DNA from 2 places in the Paenibacillus hamazuiensis genome. Region 1 is predicted to be linked to the other one. Evidence: predicted binding sites of a transcription regulator. Region 1 holds the regulator's gene; the other holds the start of a gene.
The links. The regulator NrdR, encoded in region 1, represses ribonucleotide reductase genes. The targets are predictions, from matches to a motif close to AACACNATATATNGTGTT.

Region 1 (3,412 bases):
CGATGCCGACCAAATCGCCAGAGAAGTCGTTGAACCCGGCAGCCCGGTACTGGCCCGGGTTGCAGACCGTTTCGGACAAGCCGTGCTGCTGCCGGACGGACAGCTTCACCGCAAGAAGCTGGGGGAAATCGTGTTTAACGATCCGGCTGCGAGGGAGGATTTGCAAAACCTGCTGCACCCCGCTATCCGCGCTACGATGCGCGAGAGAATGGAGCGGTACGAAGCGGAAGATCCGCAGCGTCTCGTTGTCGTAGACGTGCCGCTTTTGTTCGAGTCGAAGCTGGAGTGGATGTTTTCGGAAATCATGCTGGTGTATGTGCCCAGGGAAATTCAGCTGGAAAGGCTGATGGCGAGAGACGGGCTCACGGGTGAGCAGGCGGAAAACCGTTTAAAGGCGCAAATGCCGATTGAGGAGAAAAAAGCTCTGGCCGATATCGTGATCGACAATCAGGGTACACGGGAGGATACGGAACGGCAGATCGAATCCTTCTGGCGTGAAAGGGGGCTTCCATGAGTTTTTGGCGGAAAAAACGCGTTTTCGCTGTTCTGCTGCTGTCCTTTCTGCTCATCTTGTTTTATTCCAGCCCGTTTTTAAGCAGGCTGCTGTATCCGATCAAATATAAGCAGGAAATTTTACAAAATGCGGCGAAGTATGACATGGATCCTTTTCTGATCGCCGCGATTATCCGCGTGGAAACGAATTTTCAGCCGAACATGACGTCTCGAAAGGGCGCATACGGCTTGATGCAGCTTATGCCGGAAACGGCGGAGTGGATTTTGGAAAAAGGCCGGTTTTCACCGGAATGGATCCATCAGTTGGACAAGCCCGAGGTGAACATTGAAATCGGGTCGTGGTATTTAAACTGGCTGCATAAGCAGTTTAACGGCAACGATTACGCGGCCATCGCCGGCTATAATGCCGGTCAGGGGAAAGTGGCCAAATGGATGCAAAACGGCGAATGGGACGGCACGCTCGAGCAAATCGAGCAAATCCCGTACGGGGAGACGCGGCATTATTTGCAGCGCGTGCTTTATTATTATAAAAAGTATCACAAAATTTATGCAGACGATTTCTCCGGAGTCCGGGATACGTTAAAAAAAGAAGCATCGGTCATGACTCCTTCAAGGGGGTCATGAACCGACACTTCTTTTCCTAAGCTACAAATAAGTCATTATTTGAATTGGCCTGCCAGCGTTTGCTCAGCGATTTGCACCAGGCGACGAGTGATGTGACCACCGATTGCACCGGTGTCGCGGGTAGCCATGTTACCGTAGTAACCATCTTGCGGGATAGCAATACCCAGCTCTTGAGCTACCTCGTACTTCAGTTGGTCCAAAGCCTGGTTCGCTTGAGGAACAACCAATACGTTGCTGCTGCGGGATTGTCCTGCACCCATTGTATTCACCTCCTTGTCGTTGGTAGTCCTATTATGTGCGATCTTGTAAAGATCATGAGAGGAAACGAATGGGAAGGTCCTATAAAGATGCTGTCGTGGAGGCCAGAAATTATGAAATGTCCTTATTGCGATTACCCCGGCACCAAAGTGCTGGATTCGCGTTCCGCCAATGAAAACAAATCGATCCGCCGCCGCCGGGAGTGCGAAAAATGTACGAAACGCTTCACCACCTTCGAGATGGTCGAGGAAACCCCGCTGATCGTGATCAAAAAGGACGGCAGCCGCGAGGAATTCAGCCGGGAAAAAATTTTGCGCGGCCTGATCCGCGCTTGCGAGAAACGTCCGGTTTCCGTAGAGAAGCTCGAGTCGATCGTCTCCGAAGTGGAAAAGCAGCTGCGCAATACGGCGCATGCGGAAGTCGACAGCCGGGAAATCGGCGAGTTTGTGATGGAACAGCTTTATCCGGTCGACGAAGTCGCCTATATCCGCTTCGCTTCGGTATACCGCCAGTTCAAGGATATCAACATGTTCATGCGGGAATTGACCGATATTTTAAGCAAACATCAGGAGCCGGACGATCGGCGAAAATAAGATCAAATTTTTGTGGACGAAAGTGTTGACAATGGCTCCAAAGCTGTGCTATTATCGTACTTGTCCGCTTCGGGGCCATAGCTCAGCTGGGAGAGCGCATCGCTGGCAGCGATGAGGTCAGGGGTTCGATCCCCCTTGGCTCCATAAATAAAGAAGTCTCACTCGACAGAGTGGGGCTTCTTTTTTTATGAGCCGACGAAGGGAGCGAGCCCCAAGGGGCGAAGGGCCGCGCAGATTTATTTAACGGACATATCATCACCTTAGCAATCTGTTTTTGAACTTCCGTATTTCTTACGGACATGTTGTCCACTTAGCGGACATAGTTAAGTAGAAAATAGCCAATTGGGCACGCTGAGAGGATAAAATGTCCGTTAGGCGAGGTCAGCATCTTAAAATCCGGGTTTGGCGTCCCCTTATGTCCGTTAGCGACTGTCCGCCAGCTGCCACATACGATACCTTTGTTTCCCGTTTACAATAGTCAACATATGCTTTTCCGTAAGCCTTTTAAGGATACGCCGAGAATGTTTGTCGGAGCAATGGAGATGGGAGGCGAGTTCCTCTGCAGGAAATGGCCGCAGCTTTCGCCTGGCGAAACGTATAGTTTCCGCTTCAATCCAATCCAATGAGTGTGAAATGGGCAATGAGGTAAACTTCCCGACAAAAGAGAGAACAAGTTGTTTGCAGATCGAAGGATCTTCCTTGATCGATAAATATGCGATAGGAAGGAATGACCAATCGTCAAGAACCAACATGGCCTGCTTCATGCATAAGTCTTTAAACCGCCATGTTTCGATATCTCTGGCATGGGTGCTATAGCCGTGAATTTCTATGCACCCTTTCACTCCGGCCGGCATATAGGCAAGATCGAGGTAACGATAGCGATTGTGCAAATCCCGCACTTCCCATTCGGGATACAAATCATTGAAATTCCCAATTGCCGGATACCATATTTGTTTTAGAAATTCTGTTGTTCCATGTCCCAAACCTTTCCTTAGCAGCTCTCGCCGTCTGGGATTTGATTCATTGTTCACTTGCTCGGAAAGCCACTCCTTCATTGCTGCCTCAAAGCGTTTCAATGATACTCCTCCCCAATCGTTGTAAAATAAAAATGCCGCTTTGTTCCATAAAACCCCGAAGGCTTCATAGATCAAAGCGGCATGTTCTTCACGCCTTTAATTTTGAAAATAGTCTATCATAGCGGGTCGATTCAATCAACCTATTTTTTCTCATAATACAAACCGATTACGCCGTTGCCAAACGATTTGTTCTTTGTTAAATGCAAAACTTGCTTATCTCCGGAAGCCTCGAACAATTTCTCGCCTTGGGAAGCAATCACAGGATGAACGAACATCCAAAGATCGTCGAAAAGTCCATTTTGAATGAACAGCTGCCAGGTTTTCAATCCGCTCTCGACGGAAATATTA
Region 2 (3,412 bases), 330 kb from region 1:
TGGTTCAGCTTGTTTCGGAGGAGGAGAAGCAAAAGTACGAGTCGCTCGGCTCGGCGGCCTGCTTCGATTCTCCTTCATGGTACGAGCTCGTCGTTGAGGGCCGCAAAATCGCCGGCAGCGCGCAAACGAGGCAAAAGGGCGTCGTCCTGCAGCACGGCTCGATATTGCTCGATATGGATACGGAGCAGTTGTTCAGGGTGCTGAAGTTTTCCAGCGATCGGCTGCGGGACAAGCTCAAGGAGCAGTTCACGAAGCGGGCGGTGGCGATCAACGAGCTGCTCGCACTGCAGCATAAACCTCCGGTTGGCCTTAAGGAAGTGGAAGAAGCATTTAGGGATGGAATTGCCCGGGGGATGAACATCACGCTGGAGAAGGGCGAGCTGTCGGACTACGAGAAGGAACTGGCCCGGCAGTTGGTGGAAGAGAAATACGATAACGAGGCATGGAACCTTCGGAGGTAGAGCTTTTGGTTCTCCCCGGAGGTTTTGTAAACGATAATTTATTTGCAGGGGCAATTTATCAATTGGCTGACCAATATGATTAAAGTGCAGTTGCCGCCGGAAAGCCGGGATGTCGAGCATTTGATTCTTGAGATCAAGGAGAAGGGAGTGTCTGTCATGGGGCTGCAAAAAAACTTGGAAGCGATCAAGCTTAGAGGAATTGAAGAAGGCATTGAAAGAGGTATCGAAAAGGGAATTGAAAAAGGAATCGAACAAGGAATTGAAAAAGGAATTGAAAAAGGCAGAGCATTAGAAAGAGAAAATGTAGTGAGAAATTTGATCGCCTTGGGGCTGGATAATGCAGCTATCGAGGCCGCGACAGGCGTCCCGGAAGAAAAGATCGAGCAATGCGTAAACAGCTTCACTGACGGATTTTCCACAACTACAATTAAGAGAGCCATCGTTTGCCGGAATGATCGGTAAACGATGGCCTTTTTTTGTTGTCCGGTTAGCGGTTTCCCACATTCAATCTATTGCGGACTTTATGTACGTCTTTCTGTCATCCGCTTCCGACCACTGAATTGCCTGTTCAAAAGCATCCTGAAGCCGCTTCGTAATCGGGCCGGGGACGCCGTCTTTGACCGGCTTGCCGTCGATTCGCACCACTGGGGTAATTTCCGCCGTTGTTCCGGTAATAAATGCCTCGTCGGCAAGACGCAGGTCCTGAACGGCGAACGGTTCTTCGAGCACCGGAATGCCGAACTCATGAGCCAGACGGAGCGTTACCATCCGAGTAATGCCGTGCAAAATCAGATGGTTGGCAGGGTGAGTGAGCAGCTTGCCTTCCCTCACGATGAAAAAGTTGGATGCGCTGCATTCGGTGACCGTTCCGCTGCGGTGAAGAATGACATCGTCCGCTCCTTGATCGAGCGCATGCTGCTTGGCGAGCACGTTGCCGAGCAGATTGAGCGTCTTCAGATCGCAGCGCAGCCAGCGAATGTCTTCCATCGTCACGGCGGCTATGCCCTGACGCATCGTTTGCAGAGGCCGCTTCACCTCATTGCAGTAAGCCATAAGAACCGGCTTCGCGCCGGCCGGAAACGGATGCACGCGCGGTGCCGCCCCTCTCGTAACCTGCATGTAAACCGTGCCTTCGGAGATATGATTCATGTCAATCAGCTTGTTTAAAATGCTATGTATCTCCTCTTTGGAAAAAGGCAGCTCGATGCGAATGCCTTCCGCGCTGCGAACGAGCCGTTCGAAATGAGCCTCCGCTTCGAACAACCTGCCGTTATAAACGCGGAACACCTCATATATGCCGTCCCCGAAATAATAACCCCGATCGTCGGGTGAAACGGCAACCTCATTTTTTGGCATAAACCGATTTTCGAAAAAGTACAATGGAATCACCTCGTGCTGTTTTGGGGAACATATGTTTGATATTTGTTTGATGCTGTGTTAATCTAAATCTAGCGTATCAGATGTGACCGGACGCGTCAAAGATCATTGGAATTTCGCGATCGATCATATTGGATTGGTACTTAAAGTGCAAAGTCAAGACCCGTAATACCCGAATTTATGGTCGTTTTTTGTCGATTTGTATTGATTTGGAAGGCGCAAAAAAGAGAGGATGCGGGAGAAAATAAAAGCTTTCGGGGGGACGTCTTGTCCTAATCTTAAAATTTCGTTAATCACCCATTAGAAACACAATATCTAGTGTTGTATAATGAAATTCGCATACCATATATTGTGATTTTCGTTATACATAATTTTAACCTATATATGGTTGTTTTTCGCTGTATTTCGACGATTTTGCGTCAAAATGTTCACTATTGTCGGGAGGGTGTTGCTGTTGGATACGGTACAATTGAAATTGGAAGGATTAAGCGAGAAAATTTTTCTCGATCGTTACGCGCTGAAGGATGCGGATACGAACAACACGAAAGTCGGTGACACCGTACTCGTGCTTACGAAGGATGATCCGAAGTTTCCGGCCAAGGAAGTGGGCGAAGTCATCAGCAGGCAAGGGCAGCAGGTGAAAATCAAGCTCCGCAGCGGAGAAACGGTCGATTCAACTATAGAAAAGCTGACCCTATCGGTCGAAAAAACGCCGGAGCAGCTTTGGAACCGTCTGGCGAAAGCGATGGCTTCCGTTGAAGCAACCCCCGAGAAACAGAAAGAGTGGACGGAAAAGTTTAATTATATATTGCATGACTGGAAGCTGGTTCCGGGCGGGCGCATTGCGGCCGGCGCCGATGCCAACGACGAGCTGACGCTGTTCAACTGCTATGTCATTCCGTCTCCGCACGACAGCCGCGGCGGCATTATTGCCACTTTGTCGGAAATGACGGAAATTATGGCACGCGGCGGCGGTGTAGGCATTAACCTGTCCTCGTTGCGTCCACGCCGCGCGATCGTCAAAGGAGTCAGCGGTTCGTCCAGCGGTGCGGTTTCCTGGGGCGGCCTGTTCAGCTACACGACCGGGTTGATCGAGCAGGGCGGCAGCCGCCGCGGCGCTCTCATGCTGATGATGAACGACTGGCATCCCGATGTCCTCGACTTCATTACGGTCAAGCAGACGATGGGGCAAATTACGAACGCCAACTTGTCCGTTTGCGTGAGCAACGGTTTTATGAAAGCCGTTAAGGAAGATTTGGAATGGGATCTCGTTTATCCGGATACGACCGACCCGGAATACAACGAGCTGTGGGACGGCGATCTCGATAAGTGGAAGAAGCTTGGCAAACCGGTGAAGCACTACCGTACCGTGAGAGCTCGCGACGTATGGCACACGATTATCGAATCCGCGTGGAAGTCGGCGGAGCCGGGCGTCGTGTTCATGGAATATTACAACCAGATGTCGAACAGCTGGTATTTCAATCCGATCATCTGCACGAATCCGTGCGGCGAGCAAGGGCTTCCCGCCTGGGGTGTCTGTAACTTGTCCGCGATCAATCTTTCCAAGTTTTACG

Region 2: a site for NrdR is predicted at 2,144-2,161, ahead of MYS68_RS06455 (adenosylcobalamin-dependent ribonucleoside-diphosphate reductase). Genes of this name have one in related genera too.

Annotation. Positions count from the first base shown of each region.
Region 1 is NZ_JALRMO010000001.1:1,173,129-1,176,540, forward strand. Features, by position in the region: gene coaE (dephospho-CoA kinase) at 1-514, shown strand, start outside; gene MYS68_RS04820 (lytic transglycosylase domain-containing protein) at 511-1,137, shown strand; gene MYS68_RS04825 (alpha/beta-type small acid-soluble spore protein) at 1,173-1,397, opposite strand; gene nrdR (transcriptional regulator NrdR) at 1,509-1,988, shown strand; tRNA gene MYS68_RS04835 (tRNA-Ala) at 2,060-2,132, shown strand; gene MYS68_RS04840 (transcriptional regulator) at 2,411-3,064, opposite strand; gene MYS68_RS04845 (dihydrofolate reductase family protein) at 3,205-3,412, opposite strand, start outside.
Region 2 is NZ_JALRMO010000001.1:1,501,261-1,504,672, forward strand. Features, by position in the region: gene MYS68_RS06440 (lipoate--protein ligase family protein) at 1-461, shown strand, start outside; gene MYS68_RS06445 (RpnC/YadD family protein) at 537-923, shown strand; gene dat (D-amino-acid transaminase) at 966-1,841, opposite strand; gene MYS68_RS06455 (adenosylcobalamin-dependent ribonucleoside-diphosphate reductase) at 2,263-3,412, shown strand, end outside.